2 linked regions of the Pyrobaculum calidifontis JCM 11548 genome follow. The protein of the gene in region 1 binds, or shares a complex with, the protein of each later gene. Links are inferred from orthologs where the notes say so. Each region holds a gene or a part of one and is shown on either strand. Other genes may lie near its edges.

Region 1 (5,990 bases):
GGGCGCTCTACCCGCACATGAAGGTATTTGACAACATAGCCTTCCCGCTTAAGATCAAGAAGTTGCCCCGCCACGAGATTCAGCGGAGGGTTAAGGAGGTAGCCGAGGCGCTTGAGATAGCCCACCTCCTGGACAGGTACCCTAGGCAACTCTCTGGAGGGCAACAGCAGAGAGTCGCCATAGCCAGGGCGTTGGTCAAAGAGCCACAGGTCTTGCTCATGGACGAGCCCTTCTCTAACCTAGACGCAAGGCTGCGGATTTCTGCCAGAGAGTTTGTGAAAGGGCTTCAGAGGAAGTTGAAAATTACCACTATCCTTGTTACCCACGACCAGCACGACGCCTACGCCTTGGCGGATCGCCTCATGGTGATAAACAACGGCGAGGTGCAGCAGATAGGCACCACAGACGAGGTTCTCAACAACCCGGCGAACCTCTTCGTGGCACAGTTCTTCGGCGACCCTCCCATAAACGTGGTGGAGGGGGAGGGGAGGGGCGAGTACGTCGACTTGGGAGACTTAAAGATCCCCGTGAAGGCGCCGGAGGGGAAGTTGCAAGTTGGCATAAGGCCCACAGACGTGTACGTGGCCGAGGCCCCCCTGTCGCCTAACGACGTCGCGCTACCGCCAGCACGCGTGAAGCTCGTGGAATACCTAGGCTTTACCCCCATCGCCGTTGTGACGTGGGGCAAAACGGAGCTCAGAGCCGTGGCCTATGGCAAGGCCGCAGAGGGCGGCACAGTCAAGGTGTTTCTGAAGCCGGAGGGGGTGAAGCTCTTTAGAGATGGCAAGCGAATTAGGTAATTAACATTAGCGACAAGGCTTATTAACCCTCAGGCCCGCTGGGCCATGGGGATAGTTATTGCGGGCTTCGTTAGGACGCCCATTGGAAAGTTTGGAGGCGCCCTCAAGGACGTGAAGACTCCCCACCTAGCCGCCTTTGTCATAAAGAAGTTGCTGGAAAGGACGGGGCTCTCGGGAAAGGAGGTGGACGAAGTGGTGTTTGGCTCCACCCTCCAGGGGGGCATGGGTCAAAACTTGGCGAGGTACGCCGCTCTGTTGGCTGGCCTGCCGGTGGAGGTGAGCGCATATACGGTGAACAGGGTCTGTTCTTCGGGGATGCAGGCCATTATAGAGGCATATAGGGAAATCGCGGTGGGGGACGCCTCGGTCGTAATCGCGGGCGGCGCCGAGTCTATGTCTACGCCGCCTATATGTCTTCCAGACGACGCCCGGTGGGGGCTGAGGCACTTCATCGGGCGGCGGGCCGAGCTCAGAGACTTGATGGTATACGACGGTCTGACGGACCCCTCCAACGGGCTCCTCATGGGCGAGGAGGCCGAGCTAGTGGCTAGGGAGCACAAAATTACGCGGGAGGAGTTGGACTGGGTGGCTTATGAGAGCCACATGAGGGCGTGGCGGGCTACTGAGAACAGGTGGTTTGAAGAAATGGAGCCCATAGACGGCGAGTTAGGCGGAGTGCGCGTCAAGTTAGACAGAGACGAGGGCATTAGGCCGGACACCACGCTTGAAAAATTGGCCAAGCTTAAGCCCGCCTTTAGGCCCGACGGCGTGTTGACCGCGGGGAACTCCAGCCAGCTGTCCGACGGAGCGGCCGCCCTCCTGCTCACCACTGAGGAGAAGGCAAAGGAGCTCAGCCTCAGGCCAGTGGCGCGCATCCTTGGCTACAGCTGGCACATGGTGGAACCCTGGCGATTCGTCGAGGCCCCCCTCTACGCTGTTCAAAAACTGTTGAAGAAGCTGGGCATGGGAATTAACGACTTTGACTACTTTGAAAACAACGAGGCCTTCGCCGTGAACAACGTGCTATTCCACAGATTCCTCGATGTGCCTTACGACAAGCTGAACGTCTTCGGCGGCGCCATTGCCCTCGGCCACCCGCTCGGCGCCTCGGGGGCAAGGATTGTCACCACGCTCATATCGGTGCTTAGGCGCATGGGCGGGAGGAGAGGCATCGCCGCGCTCTGCCACGGCACAGGTGGAGGAACGGCCCTGGCCATTGAGCTTGTCTAAGTCTCGGCGTATTTTTGGGCAACTTTTACCCCGTGGACACGGTACAAGTGTATCGCGGCATCTCTCACGGTGAAAAATCTCTTTTTACACTTTATACACACTATATGCGCCACGTCCCACTGATCCACCTCCACCTGTAGATACGACTTGAGATCTTGTGGGATTTCCACAAGATTTATTGAGCAGACCCTATTTAACCGTGATCGGAGGCGTCGATGAGGCGGGTAGGGGGCCGCTGGTGGGGCCGTTGGTGATAGCTGTGGTAGTTGGCGACAGCGACGTCCTCCTAGGGGTGGGGGTTAGGGACTCCAAGGCCTTGAGCCCTGGGGCTAGGGAGAGGGTGTTTGCCAGAGTGCTGGAGGTGGCGGAGTGCGTAAACTACATAGTAGTGGAGCCGCACATAGTGGACATGTATACGTCTAAGGGCCTCCTCAACGCGCTTGAGATAGACTACACTGCCAAGTTGTTGGCCACGTGCCCTGCCGATGTGTACTACGTAGATTCGCCAGATGTGAAGCCTGAGAGGTATGGAAGCGCGTTGTCTATGGCCACTGGTAAGCGCATAGTGGCGCTTAACAAGGGCGAGCGCGTGCCCCAGGTGGCTGCGGCGAGTATAGTGGCCAAAGTGGTGAGAGACCGCTTGATAGACTTGTTGAAGAGGGAGGTGGGGGACTTCGGCAGTGGCTACCCCTCTGACCCGCGTACGGTGGAGTTTGTAAAACGCGGACTCGTGCCCAGCGAGTGTATTAGACACTCGTGGAAGGTGAGGTTTAAAGTATAAAAACTGGTCGGTTTTAGAGGCCTCGTGAGCGTCGTCGATTTAAGCCTTTGGGAGCCTAAGACGGCTCTTGGGAGAATGGTGAAAGAGGGGAAGATAAGGACTATAGATGAGATCTTTGCGAACAACCTCCTAATAAAGGAGCCCGAGATTGTGGATATTCTGCTCCCGGGACTAAAGCAGGAGCTTTTAAACCTAAACCTAGTCCAACGCCAGACGCATGCTGGCGAGAGAAACCAGTTTCAGGCGGTGGTGGCGGTGGGCAACGAGGATGGGTACGTTGGCGTGGGAATTGGGAAATCTAGACAGGTGAGGCAGGCCATTGAGAAGGCCACTAGGGAGGCCAAGTTGAACATTACGCCCGTGAGGCGCGGCTGCGGCTCTTGGAAGTGTTCTTGCGACGAGCCTCACAGCGTGCCATTTGTGGTAAGTGGGAAGTCCGGGAGCGTAGAAGTGACGTTAATCCCGGCGCCTAAGGGCGTGGGCCTTGTGGCAGGCGACGTGGCCAAGGTGGTGTTACGTCTGGCGGGGATAAAGGACGTGTGGACAAAGACTAGAGGCGACACTAGAACTACGTTGAACTTTGCGCTGGCGGTGTTCAACGCTCTTAGAAACACCTACTACTTCAAGCTATGATGGCGGCAACTGAGCAAAAGACGGTGTACCCCCGCTACGCCGTAATTAGGCTCAGAGGTATACCCACCACTCCGGGTGACATTGCCGCGACGCTTGACTTGTTGAGGCTTAGGAGGAAGTTCACCATGGTGGTGGTAGTGGGCTCTCCAAGTGTCATGGGCATGATAGAAAGGGTGAATGACTGGGTCACTTGGGGGGAAATTGACGCAGATACTCTCGCAGAGGTGTTGCGTAAGAGGGGGCGAATTGTGGGCGACAAGCCGCTTACGCTTGAATACCTCCAGAAGTGGGGGTGGAACTCCTTTGAGGAAGTGGCCCTCGCGTACATCTCCGGGGAGATAGAGACGCTTGCGTGTAAAAAGGACTTCAAGGCTAGGGAGGGGCAACGGCCGCCGTGTATTCCATACCTAAAGCCCTTCTTCCGCTTACATCCGCCTAGAGGCGGCCTCAACAGTGTAAAATTGCACTTCTCTGTGGGAGGCGACTTGGGCTACAGAGGGCCTTTGATCAACGACTTAATTAAGAGAATGCTCTAACACCGCCTCGCGGCTGTCTCCTTCAGCTTCTGCGCGGCCTCCTCGGGGGTTGTCTCAAGGGTGAATAGTCCTCCCCCTGTTTCAGCGCCGGCGGCGTATTTCAGTCTCCCGTCGGGGCGGTACATGCCGTATATTTCGAAGTGTAGGTGGTAGTAGGGGAGTCTTAGGCGGAGGGGGGCTTGGTGCATTACCATGATGTAGGGCATTGGCTTCTCCAAGACGTTTTTAAAGGCGCATAGCGTCTTTTTTAGGGCGTCTGCCAAGTCCACTAGCTCGTCTTCGCCGAGTTCCACTATAGAAGACACGTGCCGCTTTGGGTAGACGTGGGCCTCGAAGGGCCACCTCGCGTAGTACGGAGTAAAGCTCTTCCACCCGCGGTTTTCATATATGACACGTTTATCTTCCCTTTTCACAATGGCGCAGTGTAAACACTCGCCACGCCTCTTATACCACCTCTTTGAGTGGGCCAGCTCCAGGGCTACCCTAGGCGGCACTACGGGGAGTACATATATTTGGGAGTGGGGGTGGGTAAGCGACACGCCGATTTCCCTCCCCTTGTTTCTAAAGTAGAAGAAGTAGGCCAGTTTCTCATCCCGCTCTGACTCCCGCGCCGCCTCGACCACGAGCTTCAACGCTTTAACTATCTGGCCTATTGGCAAGTCGCTTAAGTCGTCTACGTCGTGTTGAGAAGTTTCCACGAGCACATAGGCGCGGCCATACGCCTCTTGAGCGACATAGAAGTCCTCGGTGTATGGTTTCGGAGGGGTGGGGGTTACCACGGGGTAGCGGTTGGGCAGCAACAAGACGTCCCAGCCGTGGCCTGTCTCAGGCGCGCCGGGGCAGAATGGGCAAAAGCCCTCGGGCTGCCACGGCCTAGAGAGTCTGTGGGGCGAGACGAGGGTGTACTCCCCAGTGAGGGGGTTCTTCCTAATCTCCATACTCCAGGCCCCTATCCACTTCCACAATCCACCACGAGGGTGCTTCTGCCTCTTTAACAATTCTCTGCGCAGTGTGAATATCAGGGGCCAACGCTATTACTACGCCGCCGAGGCCTGCGCCAGAGAGCTTTGCGCCGTACGCGCCCGCGGCCAGGGCGCGTTCTACTAGCAGGTCTAGCTGGGGCAGAGAAACTTCGTAAAGCTTTGACAATAGCCAGTGTTGTTGCGTCATTACTTCGCCCACCCGTTTAAGCTTCTCCAGCGGAGACATTTCACTTTTCAAAACGGCTACCGCCTCCTCAGTGGACTTCTCCATTTTCAGTGTAAACAAGACCCTGCTCCTCAGCGGCTCTGGCAACTGATCAACGACATCTCTGTGGCTGAGAAGCGCGCGCCACGGGAAGTCCCAATACCCCGACGCCTCCACTCTTAGCCACTCCTTTAACAACTCCACAGCCCTCTGTAGCTCCTCCTGCCTCTTTGTGTGAACCTCTGCGGTGCTGTGGCTAATCCCGCTGTGGAGCACCACGAAGACCCCGCCCGGAAGCTCCAGCCTCTCCACCTTGACTGGGGGCGTTGGGTAAATCAGCGAGACGTGGCCAAACGCCGAGCCGTACTGGTCCAGCCGCCCACAGGGCACGCCGAGTACCTCCCTCTCTGCCACATACGCGAGCTCTGCCACGTCGTAGAGAGAGGGAGAGGCGCCGTTGAGCTTTAACAACGCGGCAACGGCGGTTACCAAAATGGCGGCGCTACTCGCCATGCCGGCCCCTATGGGGATCTGTGAATACAACTCCCCCCTGAAGCACCGCCTTGCGCCCACGGCAAGCACAGCCGCCTTCATATAGTCGCAGAACCCCCTCCCCCTCGGCCTCTCGCCTACCTCAAACTCGCACACGTCGCCGGTGTTTCTAGACGAGACAACACACTTGCCGCCCCCCTCCGCCGCCGTCAAATAGGCCCTCAGATTAACGGCAATGGACACAACAGGCAGGCCCTTGTAGTCCTGGTGCGTATTTAGAAAATCCAGCCGACCAGGCGCAGAGACTCTCACCATGTAAGCCGTCTCAAA
Region 2 (6,020 bases), 180 kb from region 1 along the record:
CCACGTACGCCTATTTCACTATACAGGGGAGCTACTACCCGGTCCCCCTCAGCTTAAATAGGACGCTTTACGCTATGTTGTTCAGCAAGGTTAGGCTTGTCCCCGCCTACGGCAACGCCACCGAGCAGTACGCGTGGATGTTCGAGGGCGTGTATCAACAAGGCGTCTTCACCACGTTTAGAGACCTCAAGCTGACGGGGGGCAACGTGTACCTGCCCGGGTATGCGCCAAGGCTGGCAGGGGCTCTCCAGTACACAATACAGGGGTGGACCTCCGGGAGCGTGGAGGTGGTGGCCGACCCGCTTACTGGCGCAAAGGAGCAGGTGCCGTTTATTACAACGGCGACGAGGCCTCTGAGGCTTGTCTACGTCTCTAGGCCCCATGGGTGGGTTGTGCTGTACGAAGTGGGGCCGTGAAGTCGCTTCTGAGGCGTTGTAAAAACTGCGGCTGGTACACGCTTTCGAAGGCCAGCTGCCCGAAGTGCGGGGGCGAGGTCGAGGTGCCTCACCCGCCTAAGTTTTCCCCCGAGGACAAGTACCAGCGGTATAGAATTTTACAAAAGGCGTTGCTCGGGACACTCCCCGTGAAAGAGGAAACGAGGAGGAAGATCTTGGAGGAATTCGCCGCCGTGGTGGAGGGGAGCGGCTAGCCCTGCTCTATTCTCTGGACGCTTGCAATTACCTTGTACTTCTTCTGTAGAGACTGTAGGAGGGCTGAGACCTCGTTAAACGCCGCCTCTACCTGCTTCGGCATTTTGCCCACCAAGTCTATCCGATACCGCGGCGGGCCTATCACGTAGATTTTGGCCGAGACTTGTGGATACTTTGCCTCCAGAGCCTTGAGCAACTCCGTCAATGCGGCCTTTATCTTCTCAACGCCATCGCCCTCCACGCTCACGGCCTTAATTACGCCGGAGATCTTCGTGGGTGGGATTTCCACCTGTTGCCGGGCCAGCTCTACGAGGAGCTCCTTCAGCTTGTCGTCTAGGTCTAACCCGTCTAACACCTGCGGCCCCGTTTTCACAATTTCTTCGAAGACTTTGAAGGGGTCGCCGAACTGCTCCTCTAGATACCACAAGACGTTTAAAGCCTCTTGTGGCGGCCTGTTCAGCCTCTTCATGGCGATTTCCAAGAGCTTCAACACTCTGACTCTGTGGCGGTAGAGGAGGAGCTTCTTCTCCTTCTCGTCTACTCTAACTCTCTTGAGAGAAACCTCTACCACGCGCATCTTGGGGTTTACGCTTATCACCTTAAACACCGTCTTATTGCCCTCCTTTATGTAATCCCTAATGCTGTGAAACCAAGACTGGACCACCTCTTGCGTCGGCGCAAAGGCCTCCAAGTCGTATTCGTCTAGGTACACATACGCCCCGTGCTCCGCGATCTTTTTGACTGTGCCTATGACTAACTCGCCTACGTCTGGAAAATCCTTTTTCACTAACTTCATTGAAGGAAGGGGTTTGGGGGCTATTCTAAAACTTTTACGACGTGGCCTGCGAAAATCGCCTTCCCACCGGTGGGTTGCGCCAAAACTCTGCCGCACACGAGACAGCGCACCACCATCGCGGCGTGGCTAAAGGTTACCTGCTCGTTTCCACAGTCGGGGCACCTAAGTCTAACAAACCTAGACCGAGGCTGTGGTATTAGGACTCTGCTGAACCTCTGTGGCATGGGCCTACACCAGTTCCACCTTCTTCATCCTGCCTAAGCTCTTCACAATTTTGTAGCCGCACTTAGTGCAGGTAAATACTAAGGTCACCTTTTTATTGACCTTGGCAAACCTCTTCTGCTTAGGCTTAGGAGTGGAGCCGTACCCCTTCAACTTTCTCTCATACCTCCTCTGGCCCTCCGCCAGCGACCTCCTCTGACCTCCGTGGTAGTTGGACACGCTATGCTGCGTATATGTGTTACACCGTGGACAGTACATATTTACGCTCTTGGGAAACTTCACGAAGGGGCAAAAAGGGGGACAAAATAAATTTTACTCCCACCACGCCCCGCAGGGGATCGGGCCTCAGTTAGTCTTCAAGCCGGAGGAGTCTGGCAACGCCCCTTTCCTCTAGGTCTTTCGCGTCGCGGGGAGGCAGTTTAGCCAAGTCGCCCTTGTTAAAGGGACCTATCTGTTTAAAGTCCTCAGTTATTATGGCAGGGTGGGGAGTTACGAATTGTACAATCACATACTCCTGCGCCTCTCTCCGGTGGGGTCTGGCACGGAGGATTTTCAACAACGGCCGTATGAGCCTCTCCTCTTCTGCCGTCGTATTCTTAGGCTCGCGGCCTTGGCTCAGTTCCCACAGTATCTTCCGCGTTCTAAGTTCCACTATCGTGACCAACGTGGAGTAGACATGGGCTTTAACCTGCTCCGCTATGCTCTGCGGCAGCGGCGAGTTCTGCAAATCTCTGACAAACTGCTCAGCCGCCTCTGCGTACGAGCCGTACGGCGGCTCTGTGAGAAAGCGCGAGTTAGCCTCAGCGGCTAACCAGAGCCTCAGCTTCTCAATCATATATTTTGCCAAATTCCTGTAGCTCTAGGTATATGGCCACATGTGCTGGCAGCGTCTTAATGTCGCCCTCTCTCGCCTCCACTTTTTCAAACAACACAGTGCCCTGGAACGGCTTTTCGAACCTCAGCCTCAAATTCCCCTTTCTAAAGGCGATAGCCCTCTCGACTATGTGCGCCACTTCTTTTTCCAAGTCTCTCACTGAGAGAGGCAATGCCACGAGGCCCGTCTTCCCGTTGAGCGAGCCGGGGGCCCTTATGAGCCTATGCACGTCCTGCGTCACCACCTCGTCTACCTCAACCTTCAACGCCTCGGGGTCCTCTATGCCTCTCCTAATGCGCAAGAGGTTGCCCACGGCCTCCTCCTCGTACAACACGACCTTCCGCCTCCCCACCTTCATGTGGAACTTAGAGGGGTCAAACCCGACTGCCTTTAGGTAGTTCACAAGCTCTCTACGCTCCTTTTGCCCAAGGGCCAACACCTCTTCATCGACCACGTGCACGTGGAATCCCCTGTTGCCGGAGAATACGACCTTAGTCGGCTTAAGGCCCAGCTCCTCTGTCAACACGTCTATGAGCTTGTTGGCCTCCTCCTTGGCGTCCTCTAGACACGCCAAAGACACCACCTTGCTCTCTCTACACGCCTCAGTGTCGAGGTGGTCTCCATCTATGTCAAATACTAAGTCGGCGCCTAGCCAGCCCTTTCGCTCCATGTCCTCCTCCCAAGGCCTCTCGTACCGGGCGGTGGAGTAGTAGACGTGCCGAGGCGTCTTCTCAACCAAGTGCCTCTTCAGCTCTTCGAGGTTTTTAAAGGCCTTGTGCCTAACCATGCCGCCGACAAAGGGCTGGAAGGCGAACTCCCTCTTTTCCACCTCGTCTACTTCCAGCTTCGCGTAGTTCCTGTAGTAGTTGCGGAAAAATACTTCTACAATCACTCCACCCTCGGCGCCACGTAGTAGGCAATTCGGCCGCCGGCCGGTATGTCGAAGGTGAGCAAGACAGGCTTCGCAGTGGCCAACTCCACAGTGGCTATGTCGCTTATTTTAGACGCCTTGCCCACGATGTCCACGAGGTACTCCAGCGAATAGCGGGCCGAGGCCGGCTCCTTTACGTCAAACTCGTAGACAAGCTCGCTGCCCTTGTCCAGCCGCACTTCCACCTCGCCCTTGTCGCTGGCCGCGCTTATTACAAAGGCGTCCTCGTTTGCCTCAAACTTCACCTCGTCTGCTACAGCGTCTGCGTCTTTCACAGCAGAGGCCAATACGTCGCTACTGGTTTTGACAAGCGCCGTGAAGACCACCTTAGGCGTTGGGAGCTCCTCAGACACCACCTCAATCATGGGGAGAGTTATAGATCTGACAGACTTGCCCACCAGCTTCACCTTGACTCTGGACTCCTCGATTTCAAGGCTTATCTTGTCGCCCTTCTTCACCCGCCGCAGTAGCTTCTTAAGATCCTTAAAATTGAAGCCGAGCTTTACCTCTTCCTCAACCTCTGGGAATTCCTCAAAGGCCTCCTTAGGCATAGAGAGGTCTACCATGGCCGTCCTAGACGCGTCTAACGCGCGGAGAAAAAGGCCATCGCTCCTAAGCACGAAGCTTGCCTCCTCCACCAACACCGATAGTGAGTCTATTATGTACGCGAACTCCTTGGCGTCCATATACGTTAGAACATACTTAGGCATGACATAAGGTGGCCCACTTTTTAAAAAATTGAACCCATAATACACCCCACCCTAAGGTACCCCTAAGCGCCTATGCGGGCGGCCCGCCGCCAACGCCTCCTCTGACTGCGATAGAAAAGATGGGCTATTCGTATTCCCGCCACACGTGGCCGCATTTTGTACACTTGTAGAATCTGGTGGGAGGCTCGTCGGCGGCTCTCGTCTGCTGAACCCAGAAGTAGGCCTCGTCGTGGCCGCACTTTGGGCAACCCCGCGTCTTTACCTTGGGCAAGTTAACTGCGTTGTCTGCAACTACTATGAGTTGGTTTTTGTTTTCTACTGCGGATTTGCTCTGGTACCTGCCTCTAACCTCTTGAGACACCTCCTCCTCGTAGCCGCATTTGGGACATCTAAGCACTGTGCGATCGCCCTTCTTTACTGGGATTAACAAGCTCTTGTCGTTTGGACAAAATCTCACAGAGGTCCCCCTGCCCCTGCCCTTTAAATTCTTTTTGCCCACGAAAACTTATAAACCCGGGGGGTGTGGGACACGTGACTTCGGTGAAAGACGTGCCAGCAGACTTGTTAATAGCGGAGTTGGCGAAGTACATAAAGGACAACGTGCCGCAGGTCAAGCCGCCTGTCTGGGCGCCTTTTGTAAAAACTGGGGCCAATAAGGAGAGGCCGCCCATGAGCGAGGACTGGTGGTACATACGTGCCGCCTCTATTATGAGAAAGCTTTACATATATGGACCCGTCGGCGTCGGTTCTCTTAGAACCGCCTATGGCTACAGGGCCAAGATAGGCGACAAGACTAGGCCCGAGAGAACTAGAAAGGCAGGCGGCGCAATAATTAGGAAGATTCTACAACAGCTAGAACATGCGGGTTTTGTGACAAAGACCAAGAGGGGGCGCGTGTTGACGCCAGAGGGCAAGTCTCTTGTGGACAGAGTCGCCGCCCGTATTGCAAAAGAGTTGGTGAAGCAGAGGCCTGAGCTCGCCAAATACGTCGCGCCGCCCAAGGAGTAATGGCAGAGGCCGAGGATAGAGAGCTTGAAGAACTTAGAAGGAAAAAGCTCGAGGAGCTACAAAAGAGGGCAGAGGCAGAGCGGCAGGCGCAAATAGCGGCGGCCCAGAGGAGGGCAGTGCTCAAGAGGATACTAACGCCGGAGGCCTTGGCGAGGCTAGACAACATTAGAGTCGTAAGGCCGGACATCGTGGAGGCGCTGGAGCAACAATTGATCTCCCTGGCCTCCTCTGGAAGAGTAAAAGTGCCAATAGACGACGAGACTTTGAAGAAGATCCTAGAGGCTGTGTACAGCCAAACCCGGCAAGAGTACAGATTCCGACTCTGAAAAATTTAAAACTTCGACATTTTAGGCGGCCATGGCTAGAAACAAGCCGCTGGGCAAGAAGCTTAGGCTCGCCGCGGCTTTAAACAGCAACAGAAACCCTCCCCTGTGGGTCATCGCCAAGACAAAAAGGAGGGTTACTAGGTCCCCCGCGAGGCGGCACTGGAGAAGGCAGAAGTTAAAGGCTTGATTTTATAGCTCTGACGACTTCGGCAAGCTTCTCGGGTTGCTCCTCGGCTAAGGTCCCCGTCACAATTACATTAGGCCTCTCTCGCGCCAATTGACGCGCCGCCTCGCCGCTTCTTATCCCTCCGCCCACTATTAAAACTCTTGGGAAGACTTTTCTCACCGCCCTCACCATCTCCGGCGGCACCGGCTGCGGAGCCCCGCTCCCGGCCTCTAGGTACACGGCGCCGAAGCCTATGTAGTAGGCGGCGAGCGCGTAAGCCACGGCCAAGTCCCACCGGGCGTAGGGAATTGGCTTGCTCATGGAGACAAATCCTGCC

What was found.
Region 2: the proteins of rnhB (region 1) and pcn are in contact, whole or in part, in a crystal structure (PDB 3P83), measured with the Archaeoglobus fulgidus proteins. The link is inferred for Pyrobaculum calidifontis JCM 11548 from one-to-one orthologs. Residues at the interface, in WP_010878125.1 of Archaeoglobus fulgidus: Ala74, Ile178, Ala179, Ile183, Arg190, Ser195, Asn196, Leu197, Arg198, Gln199, Lys200, Thr201, Leu202, Asp203, Phe205; in WP_010877842.1 of Archaeoglobus fulgidus: Val39, Ala42, Asn43, Val44, Ala45, Met46, Leu125, Asp168, Ser194, Asn218, Tyr219, Pro220, Ile237, Leu238, Ala239, Pro240, Arg241, Ile242, Glu243, Ser244.

The regions. Positions count from the first base shown.
Region 1 is NC_009073.1:745,131-751,120, reverse strand. What follows is about bases 1,145-4,020. They hold rnhB (ribonuclease HII), read left to right. Parts: upstream 1,145-2,229; coding sequence 2,230-2,811; downstream 2,812-4,020. Other genes in these bases: galT (galactose-1-phosphate uridylyltransferase), read right to left, coding at 3,977-4,020; PCAL_RS04150 (50S ribosomal protein L30), read left to right, coding at 3,441-3,980; PCAL_RS04155 (30S ribosomal protein S5), read left to right, coding at 2,836-3,444; PCAL_RS04165 (hypothetical protein), read right to left, coding at 2,027-2,200; PCAL_RS04170 (thiolase family protein), read left to right, coding at 1,145-2,030. Also shown: glucose ABC transporter ATP-binding protein GlcV, read left to right, coding at 1-800; more of PCAL_RS04170, read left to right, coding at 846-1,144; more of galT, read right to left, coding at 4,021-4,918; PCAL_RS04140 (GHMP family kinase ATP-binding protein), read right to left, coding at 4,908-5,990; PCAL_RS04135 (zinc metalloprotease), read right to left, coding at 5,969-5,990. UniProt on the Methanocaldococcus jannaschii protein: Endonuclease that specifically degrades the RNA of RNA-DNA hybrids.
Region 2 is NC_009073.1:931,185-937,204, reverse strand. What follows is about bases 2,308-5,213. They hold pcn (proliferating cell nuclear antigen (pcna)), read right to left. Parts: upstream 4,184-5,213; coding sequence 3,431-4,183; downstream 2,308-3,430. Other genes in these bases: PCAL_RS05255 (DNA-binding protein), read left to right, coding at 5,191-5,213; PCAL_RS05260 (30S ribosomal protein S19e), read left to right, coding at 4,715-5,191; PCAL_RS05265 (transcription factor S), read right to left, coding at 4,308-4,640; priS (DNA primase catalytic subunit PriS), read right to left, coding at 2,496-3,434; PCAL_RS05280 (DNA replication complex subunit Gins51), read right to left, coding at 2,308-2,503. Also shown: PCAL_RS05305 (STT3 domain-containing protein), read left to right, coding at 1-416; PCAL_RS05300 (RNA-protein complex protein Nop10), read left to right, coding at 413-649; PCAL_RS05295 (translation initiation factor IF-2 subunit alpha), read right to left, coding at 646-1,446; PCAL_RS05290 (30S ribosomal protein S27e), read right to left, coding at 1,467-1,670; PCAL_RS05285 (50S ribosomal protein L44e), read right to left, coding at 1,675-1,950; more of PCAL_RS05280, read right to left, coding at 2,018-2,307; more of PCAL_RS05255, read left to right, coding at 5,214-5,517; PCAL_RS05250 (50S ribosomal protein L39e), read left to right, coding at 5,549-5,704; PCAL_RS05245 (geranylgeranylglyceryl/heptaprenylglyceryl phosphate synthase), read right to left, coding at 5,693-6,020.